2 regions of the Paraconexibacter sp. AEG42_29 genome follow, and region 2 is predicted to be linked to the other one. Evidence: riboswitches for the same ligand, from Rfam matches in the RefSeq annotation. Region 2 holds a riboswitch; the other holds the start of a gene.
The links. A riboswitch is a leader RNA that binds a small molecule or an ion and turns the genes downstream of it on or off. The one in region 2 is predicted to bind S-adenosylmethionine.
Positions count from the first base shown of each region.

Region 1: linked by a shared signal. The riboswitch ahead of DSM112329_RS16560 (aminotransferase class V-fold PLP-dependent enzyme) and the one ahead of thrC (threonine synthase) in region 2 are both predicted to bind S-adenosylmethionine.

Region 1 covers NZ_CP114014.1:3,413,723-3,418,127, forward strand. The annotation lists gene DSM112329_RS16555 (long-chain fatty acid--CoA ligase) at 1-1,025, shown strand, start outside; gene DSM112329_RS16560 (aminotransferase class V-fold PLP-dependent enzyme) at 1,174-2,544, opposite strand; SAM riboswitch class IV at 2,583-2,706, opposite strand; gene DSM112329_RS16565 (SDR family oxidoreductase) at 2,812-3,567, opposite strand; gene DSM112329_RS16570 (acyltransferase) at 3,749-4,405, opposite strand, start outside.
Region 2 covers NZ_CP114014.1:2,744,476-2,748,880, reverse strand. The annotation lists gene DSM112329_RS13265 (hypothetical protein) at 1-137, shown strand, start outside; gene DSM112329_RS13260 (magnesium transporter CorA family protein) at 169-1,143, opposite strand; SAM riboswitch class I at 1,314-1,430, shown strand; gene thrC (threonine synthase) at 1,489-2,754, shown strand; gene DSM112329_RS13250 (ubiquitin-like small modifier protein 1) at 2,788-3,063, shown strand; gene DSM112329_RS13245 (acyltransferase) at 3,079-3,804, shown strand; gene ligD (DNA ligase D) at 3,820-4,405, shown strand, end outside.

The sequences.
Region 1 (4,405 bases), 670 kb from region 2:
TGGCGACGATGCTGGCGGACACCTTCGGCCTGCGCGAGTCCGACGTCGTGCTCCCGATCGTGCCGCAGTTCCACGCGAACGCCTGGGGCCTCGCTCACGCCGCCGTGATGACCGGTGCCGAGCTGGTCATGCCCGGTCCCGACCTCTCCGCGCCATCCGTCGCGAAGCTGATGGTGGAGGAGGACATCACGGTCGCGGCCGGCGTCCCGACCATCTGGATGGGCGTCCTCCCCGAGCTCGAGGGCAAGGAGCTGCCGTCGCTGCGCGTCATCCTGTGCGGCGGCTCGGCCGTCCCGAAGTCGCTGTCCGAGGCGTACCGCGCCCAGGTCGGCATGCCGATCCTGCAGGCCTGGGGCATGACGGAGACGAGCCCGATCGGCTCGGTCGCGAACATCAAGTCGACGATGGCGGACCGGCCGGAGGAGGAGCTCGCGAACCTCCGCGCGACCGTCGGCATCATCAGCCCGCTGGTCGACGTGCGGATCGTCGAGCCCGGCAGCGCCGACGACCTGCCGTGGGACGGCAGCGCCCAGGGCGAGCTGCAGGTCCGCGGGCCGTGGATCGCCTCGGCGTACTACAACGACGACCGTGCGGATTCGTTCACCGACGACGGGTGGCTGCGCACCGGGGACATCGCGACCATCGACGCCGAGGGCTACATCCGGCTCGTCGACCGCACCAAGGACGTCATCAAGTCCGGCGGCGAGTGGATCTCCTCGGTCGAGCTCGAGAACGAGATCATGGGCCACCCGGACGTCGCCGAGGCGGCCGTCATCGGGGTCCCGGACGAGCGCTGGGGCGAGCGCCCGCTGGCCTGCGTCGTGGCCAAGCCCGGCACGTCGCTCGACGGGGACGCGATCAAGCAGTACCTCGACGGGCGGGTCGCGAAGTACTGGATCCCGGAGCGCGTCGAGCTGATCGACGAGGTGCCGAAGACGTCGGTCGGCAAGTTCTCCAAGAAGGACCTGCGCGAGCGGTTCGTCGGGGACGCGAGCGGCGCGACGAAGGCGGTCGAGACGGCCTAGAGCGGGCGAGGCGCAGTTCCTGGCCGAGGCGCCGCGGGTTCTGTCCGCGGGCCTCTGACCGGCGACTGCGCGTTCGCTGTGCCAGCACGTGCGCCGGTGGCATGTGGTGGCACATCGAGCATCGTCCGCCGGCGGATGGCAGGGGCCGTCAGACCGCGCGGCAGCCCGTCGGCGCGGCGGACGTGTCCGGCAGCCAGGCCGACAGGTCGCGGTCGTCGTCCAGGGGCTGCCAGGCGCCGTCGACCACCCCGTACTGCGCGTGCGCGCGCCCGCCGACCAGCTCGTGGAGGGCGAACAGCAGCCGGTCGACGTCGGCCGCGCTGCTGCCGACCCCGAGGCTCGCACGCAGTGCGCCGCCGGGCAGCCCGAGGCGCGTGAGCAAGCGGTGCGCGCAGAAGCGCCCGTCGCGGACACCGATCCCGTGCTCGGCCGACAGGTACGCGCCGACGTGCCCCGGCGCGTAGCCGTCGACGGTGAAGGCGACGACGCCGATCGCCTCGTCGCTGTCGGACCAGATGCGGTGGACGCTCACGCCCTCGAGCTCGGCCAGACCGGCGAGCAGCCGGTCCTTCAGCGCCGCCTCGTGCGCCTCGAGCGCGCCGGCGGGCAGCCCGCAGAGCGCGTCGCAGGCGGCGGCGAGGGCGACCGCGCCCAGCAGGTTCGGCGTGCCGCCCTCGTGCCGCTGGGGTGCCGGCAGCCAATCGGTCCCGTCGTCGCGGACGTCGTGCACCGCCCCGCCACCGAGCAGGTACGGCGGCGCGGCGTCGAGCCAGTCGCGGCGGCCGATCAGCGCGCCGGCACCGAAGGGCGCGTAGAGCTTGTGCCCGGACAGCGCGACGTAGTCGACGCCGCTCGCGGCCAGGTCGATCGCGCGGTGCGGCGCGAGCTGCGCGGCGTCGACCGCGACCCGGGCGCCCGCGTCGTGCGCCAGCGCGACGACCCGGTCCAGCGGCAGCAGCTCGCCGGTGACGTTGGACGCACCGGTCACCGTGACGAGCGCGGCCGGAGCAGCGTCGAGCGCCGCGGCCAGCGCGGCCAGGGTCCCTGCGACTGTGGTCTTGCCGGCCAGGCAACGGTGCGGGCCGGCCGTCCAGGGCAGCAGGTTCGCGTGGTGCTCGACGTCCAGGACGATCACGTCACCCGCGCCCGCCGGGACGCTGCGCGCCAGCAGGTTGAGCGAGTCGGTGGTGTTGCGCGTGAACACGACGACGTCCTGCTCACGCGCGCCGACGAACGCGCCGACCGTCGCGCGGGCCACCTCGTAGCGGGCCGTCGACGACTGGGACGGCAGCCCCGCGCCGCGGTGGACGCTGCCGTAGCCGGTCAGCGCGGCGGTCACGGCGGCGACGACCGACTCCAGGGCCGGGGCCGTCGCGGCCCAGTCGAAGTTCGCATAGCGGACGGCGTCCCCACCCAGGACGGGGACGTCCAGGTCGCGGCCGACGGTCGGCAGCAACGGGCCTCGGGTCGCGGCGGCGACGGGCGCGTCGGAGAACGGGCGATGCTCGATCAACGTCATGTGGGTCCTCGATCTGGTTCCGGGACCCGCTCGTGCAGGACCCGCGCTTGCCACAGGGACCGCTTGCGCGGCCTGTGCGACCTGGTCGTTCACCCGGGGCACCCCACCGCGGTGGAGGGTTGCCGGCCAGCGAGCCGGGGCTTGACGCTGGCACTCTTGACCGCGACGAAGGATGACGGGACGCGCGCCGGCTGTCAATACCTGATCGGGTTAGTGGACATTCGGGCGGGCGACCCTCAACCACGGCCTGCTGCGGCCGATCAGACGTCAGGTGCCGCGCAGCAGACCGCCGTCGACGGGGACGGCCGTCCCCGTGACGTAGGCCGCCTGCGCGCTGCAGAGGAAGGTCGCGACCGCCGCGATCTCCTCGACGCTGCCGACGCGGCCCACCGGGACGTCACGCGCGGCGGCGTCCTGCACCTGCGCCTCCGTCGCCCCGCTCGACAGCAGCCGCGCGGTCATGATCCGCCCCGGCAGGACCGAGTTGATCGTCACGCCGTCGGGCGCGACCTCGGTCGACAGCAGCTTCAGCGCGGCGAGCAGCCCGGAGCGCTCGGCGGTCGACAGCATCAGGTACGGCAGCGGCTCGCGCACGGAGGTCGACGCGACGTTGACCACCCGTCCCCAACCCTGCGCGCGCATCGACGGCAGCACGGCGGTCAGCAGCGCCAGCGGGGCGAGGACCAGGGTGCGGTGCGCGGCCTCCCACTGCTCGCGGGTGAACGCGAGCGGGTCCGCACCGGCGGGCGGCCCGCCGGTCGACGCGACGAGGACGTCGACCGGACCACCCAGCGCCGCGCCGGCGCTCGCGACCAGGCCGGCCGCGGCATCGACGTCGTCGCTGTCCCAGACGAGCCCGGCGACCGCACCCACGTCGGCGGCGGCGGCGGCGATGCGGTCCTGCGACCGGGAGCTGACGACGACCCGCGCGCCCTCTGCCACGAGCCCGGCGGCGATGCCCTTCGCGATGCCGGCCGACGCGCCGGTCACCAGCGCGCGACGGCCCTGAAGTCCGAGATCCACGCCGACGAGCGTACCCGCGGCCACGACCGTGGCCGGAGATGCAGTCGTATGTCGCCCGGCCTCGTCGCCCGTCTGACGACCAATTCTGGTCGTGGCAGCAACCAGAATCGGACGTCAGACCGTCTGGTGGTGAACGACGGCGCCCGGGATCGACGGCCGGGTGACCGCGGCGGCTCGCGCCTCAGGCCGCTGCCGCGTCCGCCGCGGGCCGGCGGACTGCCGGGCGAGCCGCCGGGGCGGCTATAGCCGCGGCCGCGGGCACACCGCGGACCGCCGGGACCGCCGGGACCGCCACCGGCACGCGACGCCGGGCCCGCGCGGCGGAGAAGCGCAGGGCCGGCCGCTCGAGCAGCGTCCACGACGCCCAGGACACCGGGATCGTCACGGCCAGCACGACGGCGAGTGCAGCCACGGGCCGGCCCTCGGGGAACAGGCCGAACCCGCGCAGGCCCAGCATCACCGGCATGTGCCAGAGGTACATGGGAAAGCTCAGGTCGCCGAGCGCGCGCACCGACCGCGAGTGCAGCACGCGGCTCGTCGTGGGCCGCGCGGCCACGAGGACGATCGCGGCGAACCCGACGGCGGCCGGGAGATCCCGCCAGATCCGGCCGGCCACTCCGGCGTTGCCCTCGTGCCAGATCCCGTTGAGCACGACGAGCCCCGCGCCGCCGGCGAGCAGCGCGGCGCTGACCCACCGCGACCGCAGCAGGCCGCTGCCGAAGACGACCGCGGCGGCCATCCCGGCCGCGAAGCACGGCACGAGCGCGGGCAGCGAGTTGGCGACCACCAGGTTCGCGGGCCGGCCGGCCGCCACGACGTTGAACGCGATCCCCGCCGC
Region 2 (4,405 bases):
CGCGCCCTGCGACCCCCGCCACCCCTGCCCCGGCACGCCCTGCGGCACCGGTCCCGGCGCGCCCGCCCGCGCCCGCCGCGGCACCGTCGCGGCCCAGCGCGCCCGCCCCGGTGCCCGCGCGCCCCAAGGCACCCTGACCGACGACGAACGGCGGCCGGCCGGCGCGGGCTACAGCAGCCCGCGCCGGCGGAATGCGAAGAGCATCCCGCCGAGCAGCACGACCATCACGCCCACAACAGCCCAGAAGCCGGCGATGTGCCCCTCACCGGGGACGCCGGTGTTCATGCCGAAGATGCTCGCCAGCAGGGTCAGCGGGAGCAGGACCACGCTGAACGCGGTCAGGACGCGCAGGATGTCGTTCAGCTGGTGCGACAGCACGGACTCGTTGGTGGACTCGAGCCCCTCCGAGACCTCCTTGAAGTTCTCGAGCATGTCCCAGATCCGCTCGGACGCATCGTTGATGTCGTCGAAGTAGATGTCCAGGCCCTCGGGGATGTAGCGCTTCGTGCGCTCCAGGTCGCCCAGGGCGGCGCGCTGCGGCCGGACGATCTTGCGGAAGTTGATGATCTCCTGCTTGGCGTTGGAGATGTCCCGCACGACTTCCTTGGAGCGGCCCTCGAAGATGTCCTCCTCGAGGCGCTCGAGCTTGTTCCCGATCTTGCGCAGCATCGGGAACGACGCGTCGACGCAGTCGTCGACGATCTTGTAGAGCAGGTAGCCGGCGCCCTTGGAGAACAGCTGCTCGCGGAAGTCCTCGCGGGCCCGGGTCCGCTCGAAGAGGTACTCGACGGGGGCGAGCGCCTCGTTCGGGAGCGTGATGACGTAGTCGGGGCCGACGAACATGTCGAGCTCGGCGGCGTTGAGCCGGCCCACGTTCTTGTCGAACGCCGCGAAGTGCAGCACCACGAAGAGGTAGTCGGGGTACTCGTCCACCTTCGGGCGCTGGTTGCGCGAGTAGACGTCCTCGTAGTCCAGCGGGTGGAAGTCGAAGTGCTCCTCGAGCCAGGCGCGCTCGTCCTGCCGCGGCCGCTCGATGTTGATCCAGCGCAGACCGTCGTGCTCGACGATCTCGACGCGCGGGGCGTCGTCCTGCTCAGGCGGCCGTGAGGCTCCCGACCCGCGGGTGCGCGCGGTCCTCCGCAAGCGTGGCTTGGGCAGGTTCGGCACGGGGACTTCGGGGCTCGTCGGTCAGGGGCATGGCGGCGACGGGTCGGGGACGCGTCGTGCGACAGTTTACCGGGCGACGTGCGCGCGAGGTTCAAGCCCCGTTGGTCCGTGCCGATCGAACGTGTACACTCGGTCGTACATAGCTGGACACATCCAGAGGGGTGGAGGGACTGGCCCGACGAAACCCCGGCAACCAACCGCACGCGACGCACCGTCATCGGTGAACAGCAGCGGGAAAGGTGCCAATTCCTGACAGATGTGGCCGGAGTTCAGAGCCTTGCCGCACCGAACCTCCGCCACGAATCACGCGGAGGTTTTTTCATGCCGGCAACAGCCCTGAAGTGTCGAGAGTGCAAGACGGAGTACGCCCTGGAGGCGCGCTATGTCTGCGAGAAGTGCTTCGGTCCTCTCGAAGTCGCCTACGACTACAGCGCCCTCGCGGGCGATCCGGACCATCAGCGTCGCCGCATCCAGGCGGGGCCGCAGAACATCTGGCGCTACGCGGACTTCCTGCCGCTCGCCGGCGGCTCGCCGGGCGCCTCCACCCGCGGCGCCTCCCGCTCCGGCCTCCCGGCCGGGTGCACCCCGCTGATCCGCGCCGACCGCCTCGCGGCGGAGCTCGGCCTCAACGAGGTCTGGGTCAAGAACGACGCGGCCAACCCGACGCACTCCTTCAAGGATCGCGTCGTCTCCGTCGCCACCCACCGCGCCCGGGAGCTCGGCTTTGACACGCTCGCCTGCGCGTCGACCGGCAACCTCGCCAACGCCGTCGCCGCCCAGGCGTCCGCGCTCGGCATGCGCTCCTACGTCTTCATCCCGTCCGATCTCGAGGAGCAGAAGATCCTCGCGACCGGGGTCTACGGGACGAACGTCGTCGCCGTGAAGGGCAACTACGACGACGTCAACCGCCTCTGTACCGAGCTCTCCGGTGAGCGCGACCGGTGGGCGTTCGTGAACGTCAACATGCGCCCGTACTACGCCGAGGGGTCCAAGACCCTCGCGTACGAGATCGCCGAGCAGCTCGGCTTCCGCACCCCCGATCGCATCGTCGCCCCGATCGCCTCCGGGTCGCTCTTCACGAAGATCGCCAAGGGCTTCGAGGAGTGGCTCGAGCTCGGCATCGCCACCGGCGAGCTGCCGACCATGAACGGCGCGCAGGCACTCGGCTGCTCCCCGGTCGCCACGGCGTTCGAGAACGGCCACGACGTCTGCCGGCCCGTCAAGCCCGACACGATCGCCAAGTCGCTCGCGATCGGGAACCCGGCCGACGGCCCGTACGCGCTCGAGCTGGCCCGCCGCAGTGGCGGCAAGATCGACTCCGTCACCGACGACGAGATCCGCGAGGGCATCGCGCTGCTCGCCCGCACCACCGGCGTCTTCACCGAGACGGCCGGCGGCGTGACGACGGCCACGCTGAAGAAGCTGGCCGACCGCGGGGACATCGATCCCGACGAGCGCGTCGTCATCGTCATCACCGGCGAGGGCCTGAAGACCCTCGACGCTGTCCGCGACAGCTTCACGACCCACACGATCGAGCCGAACTACGACGCCTTCGAGGCCGAGTTCGCCGTCGCCGGGTCCCGTTAGAGCCCCACCCAGGAACCAGGAAAGCACCACGTCATGAGCGTCAAGGTCAAGATCCCCACCCAGCTGCGCGCGATGTCGGGCGGCGAGGGCGTCGTCACCGTCGAGGGCAGCACCGTCACGGAGGTCCTCGACGCGCTGTTCGCCGTGCACGGTGAGCTGCGTGAGCGGATCTACGACGACGAGGGCGGCCTCCGCCGGTTCGTCAACGTCTACGTCGGCGGCGACGACATCCGCTTCGAGCAGGGTCTGGACACGCCGGTCCCCGCCGGCGGCGAGGTCCAGATCCTCCCCGCCGTGGCGGGTGGCTGAGCGGTCCTCACGCTCGTGAGCGCCGCGCTGCAGCTGCTGCGCGCGCTGCGGTTCCGCCTCTGGGCGCTCACGGTCCAGGCGCGGCTGCGCCGGCTCGGCGGGCGCCTCGTGCTCGAGGTCGCGGAGGTGCCGCGGTTCCTCAGCCCGCCGCGGCTGGAGATCGACGGCTACCCCGGCACGCTCACGCTGCGGATCGGCCGCGACGTGAAGATCGGGCGGGATCTCGTGCTCGACGTGCGTGCCGGCCTCGACGGGACGATCGACATCGGCGACCGCGTGACCTTCCAGAACGGCGTGCGCCTGCAGCCGTGGGGCGGCGCGATCCGCCTGGCCGCGGACGCGCAGGTCCGCGATCGCTGCGAGCTGAAGTCCGCGGGCGAGCTGCGGGTCGGACGCCGCTCGATCCTCGGGCGCACCACGACCGTGCACTGCGAGACGGCCATCACGATCGGGGACCTCTGCGGGTTCGCCGAGCGCGTCACGGTCATCGACTCCGACCATGGCTTCGACGGGTCCGGCACGTTCTTCATGGAGCAGCCGCTGCGCAGCACCGCCGTGACGCTCGCCGACAACGTCTTCCTCGCCACGAACGTGGTCGTCCTGCGCGGGACGACGATCGGCGCGAACAGCGTCGCCGCTGCGGGCGCCGTGCTGAACGGCGGCGACTTCCCGGGCGGCCATGTCATCGCGGGGACGCCGGCGCGGGCGCTGAAGGCTCTCGGCGGCGGGGCGGGGTCGTAGAGTCGGCGGTCCCCGATGGCCGCCCCGCTCGACGACTACGCCGCCAAGCGCGACTTCGCCGCCACCCCCGAGCCCGGGGCGGACGACAGCACCAGCGCCGCCGGCGACGCCCCGCGGTTCGTCGTCCAGGAGCACAGCGCCACCCGCCTGCACTGGGACCTGCGCCTCGAGCGCGACGGGGTGCTCGCGTCGTTCGCCGTCCCCCGCGGCCTCCCGCCCGAGCCCGGCACGAACCACGTCGCCGTCCGGACCGAGGACCACCCGCTCAAGTACCTCGACTTCCACGGCGAGATCCCGGCCGGCAGCTACGGCGCCGGGACGATGACGATCTTCGACCACGGCACCTACGACGTCCTGAAGTGGGTCGAGGGCGAGAAGATCGAGGTCCACCTGCACGGCACCCGGGAGTCCGCCCGCTACGCGCTCTTCCCGATCGGCAAGAAGGACGGGGATCCGGAGTGGATGATCCACCGGATGGACCCGCCGGCCGACCCGGACCGGGAGCCGATGCCGAAGGCGCTGACGCCGATGCTCGCGCAGATGGCGAAGGCGCTGCCGCCCGCCCGCGAGCAGGCGAAGTGGGCCTTCGAGGTCAAGTGGG